DNA from 3 places in the Serratia rhizosphaerae genome. Region 1 is predicted to be linked to each of the others. Evidence: riboswitches for the same ligand, from Rfam matches in the RefSeq annotation. Region 1 holds a riboswitch; each other region holds the start of a gene.
The links. A riboswitch is a leader RNA that binds a small molecule or an ion and turns the genes downstream of it on or off. The one in region 1 is predicted to bind thiamine pyrophosphate.
Positions count from the first base shown of each region.

Region 2: it holds a riboswitch for thiamine pyrophosphate, as region 1 does, so the genes downstream of both, thiB (thiamine ABC transporter substrate binding subunit) here and thiM (hydroxyethylthiazole kinase) in region 1, are expected to answer to the same signal.
Region 3: it holds a riboswitch for thiamine pyrophosphate, as region 1 does, so the genes downstream of both, thiC (phosphomethylpyrimidine synthase ThiC) here and thiM (hydroxyethylthiazole kinase) in region 1, are expected to answer to the same signal.

Region 1 is NZ_CP041764.1:3,557,541-3,563,495, forward strand. It holds gene FO014_RS16540 (GNAT family N-acetyltransferase) at 1-182, opposite strand, end outside; gene FO014_RS16545 (hypothetical protein) at 360-581, opposite strand; gene FO014_RS16555 (hypothetical protein) at 890-1,135, opposite strand; TPP riboswitch at 1,499-1,598, shown strand; gene thiM (hydroxyethylthiazole kinase) at 1,635-2,423, shown strand; gene thiD (bifunctional hydroxymethylpyrimidine kinase/phosphomethylpyrimidine kinase) at 2,426-3,226, shown strand; gene FO014_RS16570 (inhibitor of vertebrate lysozyme family protein) at 3,298-3,756, shown strand; gene gutQ (arabinose-5-phosphate isomerase GutQ) at 3,796-4,767, opposite strand; gene fbaB (class I fructose-bisphosphate aldolase) at 4,929-5,955, opposite strand, start outside.
Region 2 is NZ_CP041764.1:1,332,388-1,338,342, reverse strand. It holds gene thiP (thiamine/thiamine pyrophosphate ABC transporter permease ThiP) at 1-1,145, opposite strand, end outside; gene thiB (thiamine ABC transporter substrate binding subunit) at 1,121-2,107, opposite strand; TPP riboswitch at 2,163-2,261, opposite strand; gene sgrR (HTH-type transcriptional regulator SgrR) at 2,299-3,960, opposite strand; gene sgrT (glucose uptake inhibitor SgrT) at 4,053-4,229, shown strand; gene FO014_RS06330 (sugar efflux transporter) at 4,456-5,640, shown strand; gene FO014_RS06325 (DASS family sodium-coupled anion symporter) at 5,781-5,955, shown strand, end outside.
Region 3 is NZ_CP041764.1:1,792,958-1,798,912, forward strand. It holds gene FO014_RS08460 (YjaG family protein) at 1-189, opposite strand, end outside; gene nfi (deoxyribonuclease V) at 229-921, opposite strand; gene hemE (uroporphyrinogen decarboxylase) at 963-2,027, opposite strand; gene nudC (NAD(+) diphosphatase) at 2,101-2,868, opposite strand; gene rsd (sigma D regulator) at 2,968-3,474, shown strand; TPP riboswitch at 3,514-3,637, shown strand; gene thiC (phosphomethylpyrimidine synthase ThiC) at 3,745-5,679, shown strand; gene thiE (thiamine phosphate synthase) at 5,672-5,955, shown strand, end outside.

The DNA.
Region 1 (5,955 bases):
ACAAAACCCAGCGGTATGCCGTTTTCTTCGGCTACCCAGATCTCTTCTCCCAGCGTAGCGCGATCGAAATCTCTCGGTTGGTAATTGGCGGTGTCCCGCCAGTGAAAGGCGATTTTACGCGCGGCCAAATATAAGCGGCGCAGAAAGGGGCGATCGGATTCTTGATATGGCCGTATTTTCATCATGCTCCCTTGGTGACGGACGCGCGGTGATCCTGCGGTGTGGCACCTGAGTATGTCGGAATACCATGCCGTTGGCGAGAGATAAGAAAAAAGAGCAAATAGATTATTTGCTCTTGAATACGGACACGTTACCGGGCGGCGAGCAAAGCGTCGCCGGCCCGGTAGAAAGTGACGACGTTACTTGGTGTAACGACCTTCCCAGAAACCACGGACAAGGTTAAATACGCCGTCGGTGAAGATTTTGCCTACGCCTTTGGCCGCGTTGGTAAAGCTGGCGAGGATGGATTCAGCACCTTTGGAGATGGAACCAACAACACCGCCTAAGAGTCCACCGAGGATACTGTCGAGACCGGCACCACCTGATACTTCATTGACTTCAACGTTAGATAATTCTCTCATGGTTTATCCTTAAATATTAAATGAGGTAGATAAAAGAGCGGGAAAATTATGATTGCGGCTTGGCAGGCGCGCACTCATTCAACTCAACAGGTTTGCTGGACGAGGTGACGTTGCCAAACTTGTCAACGCAGCCCACGGTCCGATAGCAAGTCACTCCTGAGGTGGATGGGGATAGGCTATGGCTGACTTTACAGCCCCACGCGCCACCAATAACATTCGTTGCTTTGCCTTGCGTTAATTTCTGCATAATTATTAATTATCCTTGTTGGTTACTCTACGGATGACTCAACGCTATCCGAGTTGGGCCATTAAGACTTAGCGGTTTCGGCTGGTGCTTCCGGAGCAGGCTTACTTGGGCGGAAAGCATTGATGAGGGAATCCAGGAAGCCCATGCCCAGACCAACAGCGGTGCCGATAGAGTTGGCGATATTACCGACGATATTGCCAGCGATGCCGGTCAGGGTATTAACGCCTGCGTTGATGATATCGCTGATAATACCACCGAAAAAGCCGCCTGAAACTGCTTCAACTTCAACGTTAGATAATTCTCTCATGACAAATTCCTTTTTTATTAAAAATAAAAGAGTATGGGGTTAAATAAAATGGTGACACCTTGGTATGGAAAGCCAAGGTGTTATTTAATATTACCCTCTTTTCTTATCTTATAAATACTGTTTGCAGAATTTCGTTCGTTTTAAGGATAATTCTTGCTGGCTTGAAATAGGCCGTCTGGCTTTATCCTAAATTCACCGTATTTATATTTTTATGGGTGATAATTGAAATTTTATTTTCTGAGTTTTTAATGTTTCCGGCCGCAGGACGCCATGCATAAATCATAAACATGACGATGAAAGATTTGAATCCCGCCGGGTGCGGAGTATGATGTGGCCGCAGTCGCTATCCCTGCGGGATGCGCTGTCTGAGACTCGGGGTGCCCTTCATGTATGTGAAGGCTGAGAAATACCCGTATTACCTGATCTGGATAATACCAGCGTAGGGAAGTCTTGGCGTCCTGACCGGCGCCCGCCTTCTTTAACGCCGGTTGGGAGAACTATGATCGCTCGACCTGATGAATTGCCCGGCGCAACGGCCGCGGCCAGCTTACAGCTGCTTAAACAACATTCCCCGCTGATTCACTGCCTGACCAACGACGTGGTGCAAACGCTGACGGCCAACGTTTTGCTGGCGCTGGGCGCTTCGCCGGCGATGGTGATTGAACCGTCCGAAGCGACGCAGTTCAGCCGCCTGGCCGATGGCGTGCTGATCAATATCGGCACGCTGACCGCCGCCCGCGCGGAATCGATGCTGGCGGCGGTGGAGGCGGCCAATCAGGCCGCGACGCCGTGGGTGCTGGACCCGGTGGCGGTCGGCGGACTGACCTTTCGTACCGAGTTTGCCAACCGGCTGCTGACGCTGCAGCCGGCGGCCATTCGCGGCAACGCGTCGGAAATTATGGCGCTGAGCGGGCTGCAGGCTTCGGGGCGCGGCGTCGACAGCACGGCGGACTCTCTGGCCGCGCTGCCGGCGGCGCAACAGCTGGCGCAGCGCAGCGGTGCGATTGTCGCGGTCACCGGCGCCACCGACTACATTACTGACGGGCAGCGCAGCTGGGCGGTCGGCGGCGGCGATCCGCTGATGACGCGGGTGGTGGGCACCGGCTGTGCCTTATCGGCGGTGGTGGCGGCGTTTTGCAGCCTGCCGGGCGAGCGGCTGGACCACGTCGCCGCCGCCTGCCGGGTGATGGCGCACTGCGGCGCGGCGGCCAGCAAACAGGCCGGCGGCCCCGGCAGCTTTACCCCCGCATTTCTCGACGCGCTGTACCGCTGGCAGGGAGATGAATAATCATGAAACGCATCAATGCATTGACCATCGCCGGTACCGATCCGAGCGGCGGCGCCGGCATTCAGGCGGATCTGAAAGCCTTCTCGGCGCTCGGCGCCTATGGCGCCAGCGTGATCACCGCGCTGGTGGCGCAAAACACGCGCGGCGTGCAGTCGGTGTACCAGATTGAGCCGACGTTCGTTGCCGCGCAGCTGGATTCCGTGCTGAGCGACGTGCGCATCGACAGCGTAAAAATCGGTATGCTGGCCAATGCCGACATCGTGCAGGCGGTGGCCGAGCGCTTGCGGCATTATCAGCCGCCGTTTGTGGTGCTGGATACGGTGATGCTGGCGAAAAGCGGCGATCCGCTGCTGGCGCCGGAGGCGGTGGCGTCGATCCGGCGTGAACTGTTGCCGCAGGTGTCGCTGATTACGCCTAACCTGCCGGAAGCGGCGGCGCTGCTGGCGTGTCCGCCGGCGGATAATGAGCAGCAGATGCGCGAGCAGGGACGGGCGCTGCTGGCAATGGGTTGCCAGGCGGTGCTGATGAAGGGCGGCCATCTCAGTGAAGAGGAAAGCCCGGACTGGCTGTTCAGCCGCGGTACGGAGCAGCGCTTCAGCGCGCCTCGTGTCGCCACGCGCCATACGCACGGCACCGGCTGCACCCTGTCTGCGGCGCTGGCCGCCCTGCGTCCGCGTTATGACGACTGGCCGCAGACGGTGGCGGCGGCGAAGGATTACCTGCAGCGCGCGCTGCAGCAGGCGGACAGCCTGGAAGTCGGCCAGGGCATCGGCCCGGTGCACCATTTCCATGCCTGGTGGTGAGCCAACTTTTTCGCGCGGCGATGGTCTGAGTAGATGCAATGTCTTTGTCTATTTTCGGAGGGAGAATCACCATGACAGGAATGCATAAACGTCGTTATATGCTGCTGGGCGCGTTGCTGGCCGTCAGCGCCGGCAGCTTTGCCCAGCAGGTGGTGACCACGGCGGATCTGGTTCAGCAGCCGGGTTATCAGAGCAGCTGGCAGCAGATGATGAAAGGTCAGGCCCGGCTGCCGGGCTGGGCGCGTAAGGGCAGCGGCACTTCGACGCCGGCGGAGACGATCGGCTGGCAGGGGCAGCAGTATCAGGTTGGCAATATCTGTAAGCCTCACGATTGCGGCAATAACTTTTTGATCGTCGCCTTCAAGGCGGACAAGTCGCAGGCCTGGGGCGTGCGGGTTGAGGTGGAAGACCGGCCGGAAGCGGTGGCGCACCCCAAAAAGTACGCCAAATATCAGTGGCTCGGCAAGCCGGACAGCAATATGCAGGCGCTGCTGCGTCAGCAGTTTGAAAACAGCCCGGACTGGAAGTAAACCGATGTTTGCAGGGACGGGCGCGCCCGTCCCTGATGGTCAGCCGATGCCGGCCTGATGCAGGTCGTGCAGGTTCAGCGCGCCGACCAGTTCCCCCTCAACGTTGACCACCGGCGCGGCGCTGATATGCTGCTCGTGCAGCGCCTCCAGCGCTTCTCCCGCGCGCCACTGTTCCGGCAGGCGATAGCCGGGGCGGGTAATCGCCGGGCTGAGCGGATCCTCCAGCTTGTGGCCCTGCACCAGCCAGCGGCGCAGATCGCCGTCGGTGAAGACGCCCACCACTTTTTGCTGCTCGTCGCACACCGCCACCAGTCCCAGGCCGGTGCGGCTCAGCTCCAGCATCGCCGCCATCACGTCGGCGCTTTCCTGCACCTTCGGCAGACGATCGCCGGTGCGCATCAGGTGATGCACGCGGTTAAGCAGACGCGCGCCGAGGCTGCCGCCCGGGTGTGAACGGGCGAAGTCTTCGGCGTTGAAGCCGCGCTGACGCATCAGCGCCATCGCCAGCGCATCGCCGATCATCAGAGTGTTGACCGCGCTGGAGGTCGGCGCCAGCCCCATCGGGCAGGCTTCGCGCTCGACGCTGATATCCAGCACGCAGGCGGCACCCTGCGCCAGCGGTGAGGCGGTGCCGCCGGTAATGGCGATCACCGGGATCCGGCTCTCGGCCAGCAGCGGCAGGATCAGGTCCAGCTCTTTGGCGCGGCCGGAGTATGAAATAAAGATCATCACGTCGTCCGGGCCGATCATGCCGAGATCGCCGTGCAGCGCTTCCGCCGGATGCAGGAAGAAGGCGGGCGTCCCGGTGCTGGCCAGCGAGGCGGCGATTTTCTTGCCGATATGGCCGGATTTGCCGATGCCGGAAATCACCGCCTTGCCGCGGCAGCTCAGCAGCAGCTCGCAGGCGCGGACAAAGTTGTCGTCCAGCCGCGCCAGCAGGCGCTGCGCTTCGGCCAGTTCAATCTCCAGCGTTTCGCGGGCGAAGGTGAGCAGGGTGCTCGCGTTATCCATCAGTCTCTCCTGCGGAATGAATCAAGGCGGAAATATAGTGTTATTTACCGGATGAAACACGCGACACGCCGGTTTTTTTTAAACGGATCACAGTTTGAGAAATCAGCCGGGAAGGCGTGCGGACGAGAAGCCGGGTGAAAAGCCCGGCTTCTGCGGCGGCGTCAGGCGATGGTGACGCTGCTGTCGAGATAGGTATCCTGCACGGCGTTAATCAGCGCCACGCCGTCCTTCATCGATTTTTTGAAGGCCTTACGCCCCAGAATCAGCCCCATGCCGCCGGCGCGTTTGTTGATCACTGCGGTGCGCACCGATTCCTGCAGATCGTTTTCCCCGGCGGCGCCGCCGGAGTTAATCAGGCCGGCGCGTCCCATATAGCAGTTGGCCAGCTGATAACGCACCAGATCGATCGGGTGATCGCTGGTCAGTTTGTCGTATACCCGGTCGTCGGTGTAGCCGAAGTTCACGGCGCGGTAGCCGCCGTTGTTTTCCGCCATTTTCTGTTTGACGATATCGGCGCCGATGGTGGCGGCGATATGGTTGGCCTGGCCGGTGAGATCGGCGCTGGAGTGGTAGTCGACGCCGTCTTTCTTGAATGCCGGGTTACGCAGATAGGCCCACAGCACGGTAACCATGCCCAGTTCGTGCGCGCGCTCGAAGGCGGCGGAAATCTCTTCAATCTGGCGGCGCGACTGCTCGGAACCGAAATAGATGGTGGCGCCGACCGCCACCGCGCCCATATCGAACGCCTGCTCAACGCTGGCGTACAGGGTCTGGTCGTACTGGGTCGGGTAGCTGAGGGTTTCGTTGTGGTTCAGTTTGACCAGGAACGGGATTTTGTGCGCATAGCGACGTGATACCGCCGCCAGCACGCCGTAGGTGGAGGCGACGCAGTTGCAGCCGGCTTCGAGCGCCAGTTCGACGATGTTTTTCGGGTCAAAATAGAGCGGGTTGGCGGCGAACGAGGCGCCGGCCGAGTGCTCAATGCCCTGGTCCACCGGCAGAATGGACAGATAGCCGGTGCCGGCCAACCGGCCGTGGTTGAACAGGGTCTGCATCGAGCGCAGCACGCTGTTGGGGCGGTTATTATCGATCATCACCCGATCGACAAAATCGTCGCCGGGCAGGTACAGATTCTCTGCGGGGATGGTGGTACAGCGGTGTTGCAACAGGTCTTCCGCTTCCTTACCT
Region 2 (5,955 bases), 2.2 Mb from region 1:
GGCATCGCCAGAATCAGCATGCCGCTCAGTTCCAGCGCCTGGCCCCAGCGTCGCTGTTGGCGCAGTTTCAGCTCGCGACTGCTCCACAACAGCATCATGGTCAGCAGTAGACATAGCAGGCCGGCGCCGACGGCGATGCGCAACGAGGTGAACAGCGCCTGCCACAGCGCCGGCTGCTGCAGCACGCTGGCGATTGCCTGATTGGCGCCGTCGACCACCACCGCCAGCAGCGGCGGCAGCAGTAATAGCAGAGCGGCGACGATCAGCAGCGCATCGGTCAGACGCCGGCGGCGGCTGTCCTGCGGGTTGCGCCATTGCATCGCCTGCGTTGCGCCCACCGGCAGCGCCTGGCTGAGACGCTGGCTGAGCATCACCAGCCCCAGACAGCAGGCCAGTTGGATCAGCGCCAGCAGCGCGGCGTGGCTAAGGTCATAGTCGTAGCTCAGCGCCTGGTAGATGGCCAGCTCGATGGTGGTGGCCTGCGGCCCGCCGCCCAGCGAGAGTACGGTGGCGAAACTGGCGAAGCAGAGCATGAAGATCAGTGCGCCGCCCGGCAGGATCTGACGGCGCAGCGCCGGCCATTCGACAAAGCGGAACTGCTGCCAGCCGTTCATGCCCAGCTGTGCGGCAAGCTGACGCTGTTCAACCGGCACGTTTTCCAGCGCCTGCAGCAGCAGGCGGGTCGCCAGCGGCAGGTTGAAGAACATATGCGCCAGCAGAATCCCCTGCAGGCCGTAAGGCGAGAACTGATAGTCGAGCCCCAGCCAGGCGCACAGCGCCGCCAGCCAGCCCTGCCGGCCGTAGACGCTGAGCAGGCCGAACACCGCCACCAGCACTGGCAGCACCAGCGTCATGGCGCACAAACGCAGCAGCAACGCGCGGCCGGGGAAGCGGCGGCGGTACAGCGCCCGCGCCAGCAGGATGGCGGGCAGCACCGAGATCAGCGCCGACAGCAGCGCCTGCCAGAAGGTGAAGCGCACTACGTGCCACAGGTAGTCATCCTGCCATATCGACAGGGCGTCGCTGTGCGGCGCATGGTTCAGCAGCGAACCGAAGGCCAGCGCGGCCACCAGCAGAATCAGGCCGGCGGCCAGCAGCCCCGGCCACAGCCAGTGGGGGATTAACGGCTGACGGCGCTTTGCCATGAACGGATCCAGTTGCCTCGCTGTTTTGCCACCTCATCCGCGCGATATTGCAGCGCGGTCTGCGGCACCGGCAGTTGCGCAAAGCCGGCCGGCAGAGGGGTTTTGATCGCCGGATACATCCAGTTGCCGGTCGGGATGGCGTTCTGGAACGCCGGCGTCAGCATAAACTGCATAAAGCGCTCCGCCAGCTGCGGATGGCGGCTGGCCTGCAATTTAGCGGCGACTTCGACCTGCAGGTAGTGCCCTTCGCTGAAGTTGGCGGCGGCGTAAGCGTCTTTTTTCTCTTCAAGCAGATGGTAGGCCGGCGAAGTGGTATAGCTCAGCACCAGATCGCCTTCTCCTTTCAGGAACAGACCATAGGCTTCGCTCCAGCCTTTGGTGACGGTGACGGTTTTCTTCGCCAGCTTCTGCCAGGCCTGCGGCGCGGCGTCGCCATAGACTTTCTGCATCCACAGCAGCAGGCCGAGACCCGGGGTGCTGGTGCGCGGATCCTGATAGATCACTTTCCACGGCTGGTCGCTTTCCACCAGCTCTTTCAGGCTCTTCGGCGGGTTTTTCAGCCGGTCTTTGTTGTAGACAAAGGCGAAGTAGCCGTAGTCATAGGGGATAAAGGTGCTGTCCTGCCAGCCGCCGGGCACGTTCAGCCGCGAGTGGTCCACCGTGCTGGCGGCGAACAGTCTGGTCTGGCGCGCCGCCTGCAGCAGGTTGTTATCCAGCCCCAGCACCACGTCCGCCTTGCTGTTTTTGCCTTCCATCCGCAGACGATTAAGCAGTGAGACGCCGTCTTCCAGCGCCACGAATTTCAGTTCGCAGTTGCAGTCGGCCTCAAAGGCTTTTTTGATTGCCGGGCCAGGGCCCCAGTCGGCGGCGAAGGAGTCGTAGGTGTAAACCGTCAGCGTGTCTTTCGCCAGCGCCGGCGCGGCGGCCAGCAGCAACAGGCAAGGCAGGAATTTCTTGATCACTTTGCACTCCTGATAGTTAGGGCAGCAAAGGCATCTGAGGGGCTCCTGGGGAGCCGGTTGGCTGGCACTCAAATCCCTCCGCCGGTATTAGCCGGTTCAGGTTCGACGGGTTTGCTCTCAGCGAAAACCTTGTTTCGCACCCCGTTGAGACGGCGCTATTGTAAAGAGTTAGCGCCGCTGGCGAAAGATGCTTATGTCTCCGGCGGCGCGAACCAGGCGGATTTGAAGTCGAACCAGCCCAGCGTATTCATCCGTACGCCGCGCATGCTGCGCTGGCCGTGCAGCTGCAGCCAGTGATGGAACAGCGGATGCAACTGATGCTGGCTGACCAGCCGGCGACAAAATTCCGCCAGCGGCAGACGGTTATCGCGCCACAGCGCGGCGTCCTGCGCCAGATCTTCGCTCATGCAGTGTTGCAGCAGCGGTAGCTCATACAGGGTGGCGAACAGTGAAAACTCCAGCGGCAGGGTGAAATTGGCGCTGCCGAGCCACAGATCGCTCTGCGCCTCTCCCCGGTGCCAGACGTCGTAATCGACGATATTGACCGTCAGTTCTACGCCGTGCTGCGCCAGCAGCGGCTGCAGGGCGTCGCCGATGGCGTTGAACTCCGAGTGCTCACCGTAGTAGGTCAGCGTCAGCCGGCGCAGAGCGGCGGGTTTCGGCCGCTGGGCCAGTTCGCGGTTATGGTGCCAGCGCGGCAAAATGCCGTAGGCCGGCGACCAGTAGCGCTGGCTGACCGGCCCGGAGAGGTTCAGCAGGGCAATAGGATTGAGCAGTTCGCACAGCCAGCTGCGGATGGCCGGATCGTCGCCGACGGGCGAACGCCGGTCGAACAGCAGAAAGTAGCAGCCTTCCTCCAGCCGGCTTTCCAGCTCATTTTTGCCGGTATCGTCGGCCTGCAGCTGCACGCCGGAGTGCATCAGCTCTTCGGTGATATCCGGCAGGACCCAGATATTCACTTCATCGATCAGGGCGCGATAGCCGAAGTAATCGTCAAACGCCTGGATCTTCAGCTGGCTCTGCTGGTTATGCACCACGCTGTACGGGCCGGTGCCGATCGGATGGCGGGCAAAATCCGGCAGAGTGCGCCATTCCTGCGGCAGAATCATGGCCGGCACGCTGCCAAGCAGCCAGGGCAGCCAGTAATCGGGGCTGTGCAGATGCACATCGATCACATGGGGCGTCGGCGAGTCGACGCGTGCGATATGGGCGAACAGCGGCTGCGACGTCAGGCGCGTCAGCGTCTGGATAACGTCTTCCATCTCCAACTCGCGTCCATGATGAAAGTGGATAGCGGGGCGCAGATAGAAGCGCCAGTGCAGCGGGGTCAGCGCCTGCCAGTGATGGGAAAGGTCGGACTCCAGTTCCCCGTTTTCCTCATTTATCCGCGTCAGGCCGCTGTAAATCTGCCGGGCCAGGTGCGTCTCCGAACGGCGCAGCGCCGAACCGGGCAGCAGATTGGACAGCGGCCGGTAGTAGAGCACGCGCAGGATATGTTTACCCTGGCGGAAACTGCGTCCCAGTTGGGACAGCAGCATCTGTCGCACCACTTTTTTATCGCCGACCAGCTGCACCAGCTGGTCGATGCGATCCTGTTCCAGCAGCGTTTCCGCCCGCTGTTGCTGCAGCGCCAGGCCGGTGTAGTGAAACGCCAGCCGCGAACGCTTGCCGCGCCCGGCCTCCGCCTGCCAGGTCAGCCAGCCCTGTTGCTGCATGGCGCCAAGCAGCGAGCGTACATGACGGCGCGAACAGCTGAGCGCGTCGGCCAGCTCCTGCAGCGTGGTATCGCGGGCTTCGCCCTGGCAGCGTTGCCAGAGACGAATAAACTGCTGTTGCAGGCGTGGCGTGGACATAAAAGAGGAACTCCCCGACAGTAATCCGACAATTTATCTTTCCCTATATTACGCCGATAATTTGCTCAGATGAAAGAGAGGAGGGCGGGCTTATGAACGTTTTACTGTCGAAACAGTTTTATCAGCGCTATTTCGCCGCCGTTCGCCGCCAGCACGCCGACTGGCTGACCCGGCTGGTGCCGGAGCAGGCCAGGCTGGAAATATTGTCCCATTTAACCCAGTGGGATATGCCGACGCTGAGCGACGAAGCCTATCGTAAGCGCCTCTGATCTTTCCCCGCTATCCGTGGGTTTTCAGACGACGTCTGAAAACCTGGGGAGACCAAGTGTTTCTGAGTAATGGTGCTTTTCACCAGCCAGTGGGGCGACCCACTGGCATTTTTATTTGCGGCGGGTGATTGCCGTTGTCGGGCGGTGCTTTTACTATTCGCTGACTTCTTCTACTCTACACTGATTTTTTTATTGCGCCGTTTTCGCCTTGTTCAGGAATGCCGCTATGAATAACCGTTGGTCGCTACGCCGTTTTAACCCCGTTTTCGCCGCATTCCTTGCCGTCGCTTTTCTGGCCGGTATCGCCGGGGCGTTGCAGACGCCGACGCTCAGCCTGTTTCTGACCTCGGAAGTCAAAGTGCGGCCGCTGTGGGTCGGGCTGTTTTATACCGTCAACGCGGTGGCCGGCATCGTGGTGAGCTTCCTGCTGGCCAAACGCTCGGACACCCGCGGCGACAGGCGTAAGCTGATTTTAGGCTGCTGTCTGATGGCGGTAGGCAACTGCCTGCTGTTCGCCTTTAACCGCGACTATCTGACGCTGATTACCGCCGGCGTGCTGATGGCGGCGCTGGCCAATACCGCGATGCCGCAGATTTTCGCCCTGGCGCGGGAATATGCCGACAGCAGCGGCCGTGAAGTGGTGATGTTCAGCTCGGTGATGCGTGCCCAGCTGTCGCTGGCCTGGGTCATCGGCCCGCCGCTGTCGTTTATGCTGGCGCTCAATTACGGTTTTACCACCATGTTCCTGATCGCCGCGGGGATCTTTGTTGTCAGCGCGCTGCTGGTGGGGTTTTGCCTGCCTTCGGTGCCGCGCGAGGCGCAAACCGGCAGCCTGAATGTGACGCCGGTCGCGCCGCCCAGCGCCTGGCGCAACCGCGACGTGCGCCGGCTGTTTGTCGCCTCGATGCTGATGTGGACCTGCAACACCATGTATATCATCGATATGCCGCTGTATATCACCCGCGATCTCGGGCTGCCGGAGCGGCTGGCCGGCATTCTGATGGGCATCGCCGCCGGGCTGGAAATCCCGGCTATGCTGCTGGCGGGCTATGTGGTCAAGCGTTTCGGCAAGCGCCGGATGATGCTGTTCGCCGTGGCGGCCGGCCTGCTGTTTTATCTTGGCCTGACGCTGTTCACCGCTAAACTGGCGCTGATTGGCCTGCAGCTGTTCAACGCGATCTTTATCGGCATTATTGCCGGCATCGGCATGCTCTATTTTCAGGATTTGATGCCGGCGCGTCCCGGCGCGGCGACCACCATGTTTACCAACAGTATCTCCACCGGCGTCATTTTAGCCGGGGTGCTGCAGGGGGCGCTGGTGGAGAATCTGGGACACTACGCGGTGTATTGGCTGGCGGCGGCGTTGGCGGCGCTCTCCTGGTGGCTGTGCGCCCGCGTGCGGGAGGTTTAACCGCTATTTTCGTTAACATTGATGTAAATCATTGAGAACATTAGCCCATAGTCGCAAGCTAAACGGACATAAGGCGTCGGCGTCGTTGATTTTGCTCCACGCCGCCGCCGCGCCTCTCCGTTGAATCTCGTGGGTATGTTATGGATAAACTAACGCCGCTCAAGCCTGTTCCCTCCCTGATTGCCGTTGCCGCCACGCTGCTTATCTGGTTTGTCATCCCGGTTCCTGAGGGCGTTGAACCCAACGCCTGGCAACTGCTGGCGCTGTTTATCGGCACCATTATCGCCATTATCGGCAAGGCGATGCCGATTGGCG
Region 3 (5,955 bases), 1.8 Mb from region 1:
GTCTTTCACTACCAGCGTCTCCCAAATCAAATCCAGGATTCGGCGGTACACCTGCGGGTCGCCAAACTCGGTTTGCAGGCAGAACATCTGGTAATTCGGATACATACGCTCGCACAGACTAGCCATAAAGGTCAAATGTTGCCAGCTTTCAAGCTTTTCTAAGCGTAAATGAATTGGATTACGGAGCATTATTTTGTCTCACTCGCTGAGTCTGCGGCGCAGTGTAACCTAAAATACGCATGGCGACACCTCCGGATGCGCAGCCAGCCAGCGCTGAAAGGCCGGCCGGCGCGAGGCAATGGCGTCCGCCCAGCGCGTCGGTTCAGGTAAACGGTAGCCTGCCATGCAGCGTTGCACCCAGGCCAGCGCACCGTCGGCGCTGACGCGGTGCCCGGTGGCGATAAACAGCGGGTTGCAGCGCGCCTTGCTGCGCCATACCCAACCCAGCTGTTCTCCCTTATCCATCAGCGCGCTTTTGGCGCCGACTTCTGCGCCCAAAGGCTCAAACTTGCCGCACAGCCGTTTTTTCGCCACGCCGATGGTCGGCACATCGACCAACAGCCCGAAGTGGCTGGCCACGCCGAGGCGACGCGGATGCGAAATGCCGTGGCCGTCGACAAAAATCAGATCGGGCTTCTGCCGTAGCCGTTCCCAAGCCGCCAGCAGCGCCGGGTATTCACGAAACGAGAGAAAGCCGGGAATATACGGCATGGTGGTGGCAATACGCGCAATCTGGTATTCCACCAGCTCCAGCGACGGATAACGCAGAATCGCGATAGCGGCGCGCGTTACTGCGCCTTCCTGTTCGAACCCCACGTCGCAGCCGGCGATAAAGGCCGGCGGGTCGACCGCCAGCTGGTCCTGGCGAATCACGTCTGCGGCGCGCTGTAACTGCTCGGCGCGCAGCGTCTGGGTATCAATCATGGCAACTCTCCTTGTAGCGCTATCGCTGAAGCACGGGATCAACGATGATATTTGGCCGACAGCGCGTGCACCGCCTCGACAAACACGCCGGCGTTTTCCGGCGGCACGTCCTGATGAATACCGTGGCCCAGGTTGAACACATGCCCTTCGCCGTGGCCGAAGCCGGACAGGATGGTTTCCACCTCCTGTTCAATACGCTGCGGCGCGGCGTAAAGCATCGACGGATCCATATTGCCCTGCAGCGCCACCCGATCGCCGACCCGACGACGCGCATCGGCAATATCGGTGGTCCAGTCCAGGCCCAGCGCATCGCAGCCGGTCGCCGCCATCGCTTCCAGCCACTGGCCGCCGCCTTTGGTGAACAACGTCACCGGCACCCGGCGACCGTCATGCTCGCGCAGCAGGCCATCGACGATTTTATGCATATAGTTCAGCGAGAATTCGCGGTAATCACGGCCGGTCAGCACGCCGCCCCAGGTGTCGAACACCATGACCGACTGCGCGCCCGCGCGGATTTGCGCATTCAGATACAAAATCACGCTGTCCGCCAGCTTGTCCAACAGCAGGTGCAGAGTTTGCGGCTCGGCGTACATCATCTTTTTCAGTTTGGTAAACGCCTTGCTGCTACCGCCTTCAACCATATAGGTCGCCAGCGTCCACGGACTGCCGGAGAAGCCGATCAGCGGCACCTGGCCTTTCAGCTCGCGGCGGATGGTGCGCACCGCGTTCATCACATAGCCCAGCTCCACCTCCGGATCGAACAGCGGCAGCTTTTCTACATCGGCGCGGCAGGTAATCGGCGATGAGAAACGCGGCCCTTCGCCGGTTTCAAAGTAGAGCCCCAGCCCCATGGCGTCGGGAATGGTCAGAATGTCGGAAAACAGGATGGCAGCATCCAGCGCATAGCGACGCAGCGGCTGCAGCGTCACCTCACAGGCCAGTTCGGCGTTCTTGCACAGCGACATAAAGTCGCCGGCCTGCGCCCGCGTGGCTTTATACTCCGGCAAATAACGACCGGCCTGGCGCATCATCCATACGGGGGTAACATCCACCGGCTGGCGCAACAGCGCACGCAGGTAACGATCGTTCTTCAACTCAGTCATTATTGGCTCCCTTAATTCAGCTGGCGCTATTGTATACCCAAAAGAATGGGCGTTGTACCAAAGCGCCAGCGCATCATGCGTCCCGGCACAGCACCACGGTGTCCTCAATCAAACGCCGCGCCACGGTGCCCGGCGGCGGCAGCAAGGGCAGCCGATCGTAACGATACCAGCCGGCATGCAGCAGTTCCTTAGGGTCGTGGCGCAATTCACCGCGATGATAATCCGCCATAAAGGCCATCATCAGCGACTGCGGGAACGGCCAGGGCTGGGAGGAGACGTAACGCAGGTTTTTAATTTCAATATTACTCTCCTCCATCACCTCGCGCGCCGCCGCCTGCTCCAGCGTCTCCCCGACCTCGACAAAACCGGCCAGCACCGTATGGATGCCGCCGCGGTGCCGCACGTGCTGCGCCAGCAGGATTTCATCATCGCGGCGAATGGCGACGATCACACAGGGGGCGATTTGCGGGTAATAGCGTTCACGGCAGTGGTCGCACAGGCAGGCGTTTTCGGTTCGGCTCAGGTGCATTTTATGGCCGCAATAGCCGCAAAATTGATGGGAACGATAAAATTCGGCCAGCTGCACCCCGCGCCCGGCTAACTGGAACAGGGCGCGGTCGAGATCCAGCAGCTGCCGCACCGAGCCCATCTCCTGCGCCATGGCGCGGCGCACCAGCCAGACCGGCGCCCCTTGCCACTCACCAATTTGCCGCGCCGCTTCGCCGCGCAGGCCCCATTTATCGGCAGCACCAAACGGCAATTCACCGTTTGGTAACCAAAGTTTGTTTTCATGGCTGACGATCCACCAGCCCTTTTCGTTACCTGTTAATGCAAGTTCCATATCGTTGTTGCACAACCTCAGCTTCACTGGCACTCTAGAAATCGGCACTGTTACATTTTTATAACTTACCGTTACTTTTTCTTACTTACGGAGTCAACAATGCTCAACCACTTGGAAAGCCTGACTCAGCGCGTTGGTGGTAGTAATGAATTAGTTGATCAATGGCTTGAGGCACGTAAGCAGTTGCTGGTTGCTTACTGCACGCTCGTCGGCATTAAGCCGAATAAAGAAAAGCATACGCCGCTTAATGCAAAAGCGCTGGAGAACTTTTGCCACAATCTGGTGGATTATCTCTCCGCAGGGCATTTTCATATCTATGACAGAGTCATCAAGCAGGTGGAAGGCGCCGGTAGTCCTAAAATGTCTTTCGCCACCCAAATTTATCCCAAGTTGTGGATCAATACCGAACAGGTGATGGCGTTCCACGATCGCTATGCCGACACCGAGATCGATCAGGATCTCTGTCTGGCGTTCCATCAGGCGCTGTCGGACATCGGCGAAACGCTGGCCGCCCGCTTCGCACTGGAAGATCGCCTGATTCAGCTGCTCACAGAAACCTGGCAGCCCGGCCAACAGGAAGCGGAAAAAGGCAACCTGGTCCAATAGCTTTCCCTTGCAGCAAACAATAATGCCCTTCTATACTGGGGGCTCTTGTCGGAGTGCCTAGCGCCAGGCTTGTTATCAAGTCGGCCAGGCTGAGACCGTTAATTCGGGATCCGCGGAACCTGATCGGGTTAATACCCGCGAAGGGAACAAGAGTAATCTATCGCCAGCGGCAGACCTTCCACCAGCGTCTGCCGATCGGCCAACATCGTTACTCCCTCCGAGCTCCAGACAAGCAATTTTCCCAACTCACCCGACTTGTAGGAATTTGCTATGTCTAATAACAACCAGCGTCCCCGTAAAGTACAGCGTGAAGCCGCGCAGCAGTTTATCGACAACCTTCAGGGCGTCGCTTTCCCCAACTCCCGCCGCATCTATCTGCAAGGATCGCGCCCCGATCTGCAGGTGCCGATGCGCGAGATCCAGCTCAGCCCGACCTTAATCGGCGGCAGTAAAGACGAACCGCAATACGAGCCGAATGAGGCGGTACCGGTCTATGATACCGCCGGCCCTTACGGCGACCCGGCGTCCCAACTGGACGTACACCGCGGCCTGGACAAGCTGCGCGCCAGCTGGATCGCAGAGCGCGACGATACCGAGACGCTGGCCCACGTCAGCTCCGGCTTTACCCAGCAGCGTCTGGCGGATGAGGGGTTAGACCACCTGCGTTTCGAACATCTGCCGCAGCCACGCAAAGCGCAGTCGGGCAAATGCGTCACCCAGCTGCACTATGCGCGCGCCGGCGTCGTCACGCCGGAGATGGAATTTATCGCCATCCGCGAAAATATGGGCCGTGAGCGCATCCGCAGCGAGGTGCTGCGCCAGCAGCATCCGGGCCAGAGCTGGGGCGCCAACCTGCCGGAAAACATTACGCCGGAGTTTGTCCGTCAGGAGGTGGCCGCCGGCCGCGCCATTATCCCGGCCAACATTAACCACCCGGAATCCGAACCGATGATTATCGGTCGCAACTTCCTGGTGAAGGTAAACGCCAATATCGGCAATTCTGCGGTGACCTCCTCCATCGAGGAAGAGGTGGAAAAACTGGTGTGGTCCACCCGCTGGGGCGCGGATACCGTGATGGACCTCTCCACCGGTCGTTATATCCACGAAACCCGCGAATGGATCCTGCGCAACAGCCCGGTGCCGATCGGCACCGTCCCCATCTATCAGGCGCTGGAAAAAGTGAACGGCGTAGCAGAAAACCTGACCTGGGAAATGTTCCGCGACACGCTGCTGGAGCAGGCGGAGCAAGGGGTCGATTATTTCACCATCCACGCCGGCGTGCTGCTGCGCTATGTGCCGATGACCGCCAAACGCCTGACCGGCATCGTCTCGCGCGGCGGCTCGATCATGGCCAAATGGTGCCTGTCGCATCATCAGGAAAACTTCCTGTATGAACACTTCCGCGAAATCTGCGAGATCTGCGCCGCCTACGACGTTTCACTGTCGCTGGGCGATGGCCTGCGCCCTGGCTCGGTACAGGACGCCAACGATGAAGCGCAGTTCTCCGAGCTGCATACGCTGGGCGAACTGACCAAAATCGCCTGGGAATACGACGTACAGGTGATGATCGAAGGCCCGGGCCACGTGCCGATGCATATGATCCGCCGCAATATGACCGAAGAGCTGGAGCACTGCCATGAAGCGCCGTTCTATACGCTGGGGCCATTGACCACCGATATCGCGCCGGGCTATGACCACTTCACCTCCGGCATCGGCGCCGCGATGATCGGCTGGTTCGGCTGCGCCATGCTGTGCTACGTGACGCCGAAAGAGCACCTGGGGCTGCCGAACAAAGAGGACGTCAAGCAGGGGCTGATTACCTATAAAATCGCCGCGCACGCCGCGGATTTGGCAAAAGGCCACCCCGGCGCGCAGATCCGCGATAACGCCATGTCCAAGGCGCGCTTTGAGTTCCGCTGGGAAGACCAGTTCAACCTGGCGCTGGATCCCGCCACCGCCCGCGCCTATCACGATGAGACGCTGCCGCAGGAATCCGGCAAAATCGCCCATTTCTGCTCAATGTGCGGGCCGAAATTCTGTTCGATGAAGATTTCACAGGAAGTGCGCGACTATGCCGCCGCGCAGGAAGCCGCCAAACCGATCGAAGTGCTGTCCGGCATGGAAAAAATGTCCGCCGAATTCCGCTCACGCGGCAGCGAGCTGTACCACAGCGCCGCAGCGCTGCAGGAGGACAACAATGGCTGAGTTATCAAGCCCGTTTCCCGCCACGCCGCACCGCCTCGGGCTGTACCCGGTGGTGGACAGCGTCATGTGGATCGAACGCTTGCTGGACGCAGGCGTCACCACCATCCAGCTGCGGATTAAAGATCAGCCGGACGAGCAGGTCGATGGCGACATTATCGCCGCCATCGCCCTCGGCAAACGCTACAACGCCCGTCTGTTTATCAATGACTACTGGCGGCTGGCGGTCAAGCACGGCGCCTACGGCGTCCATCTGGGGCAGGAGGATCTGGACAGCAC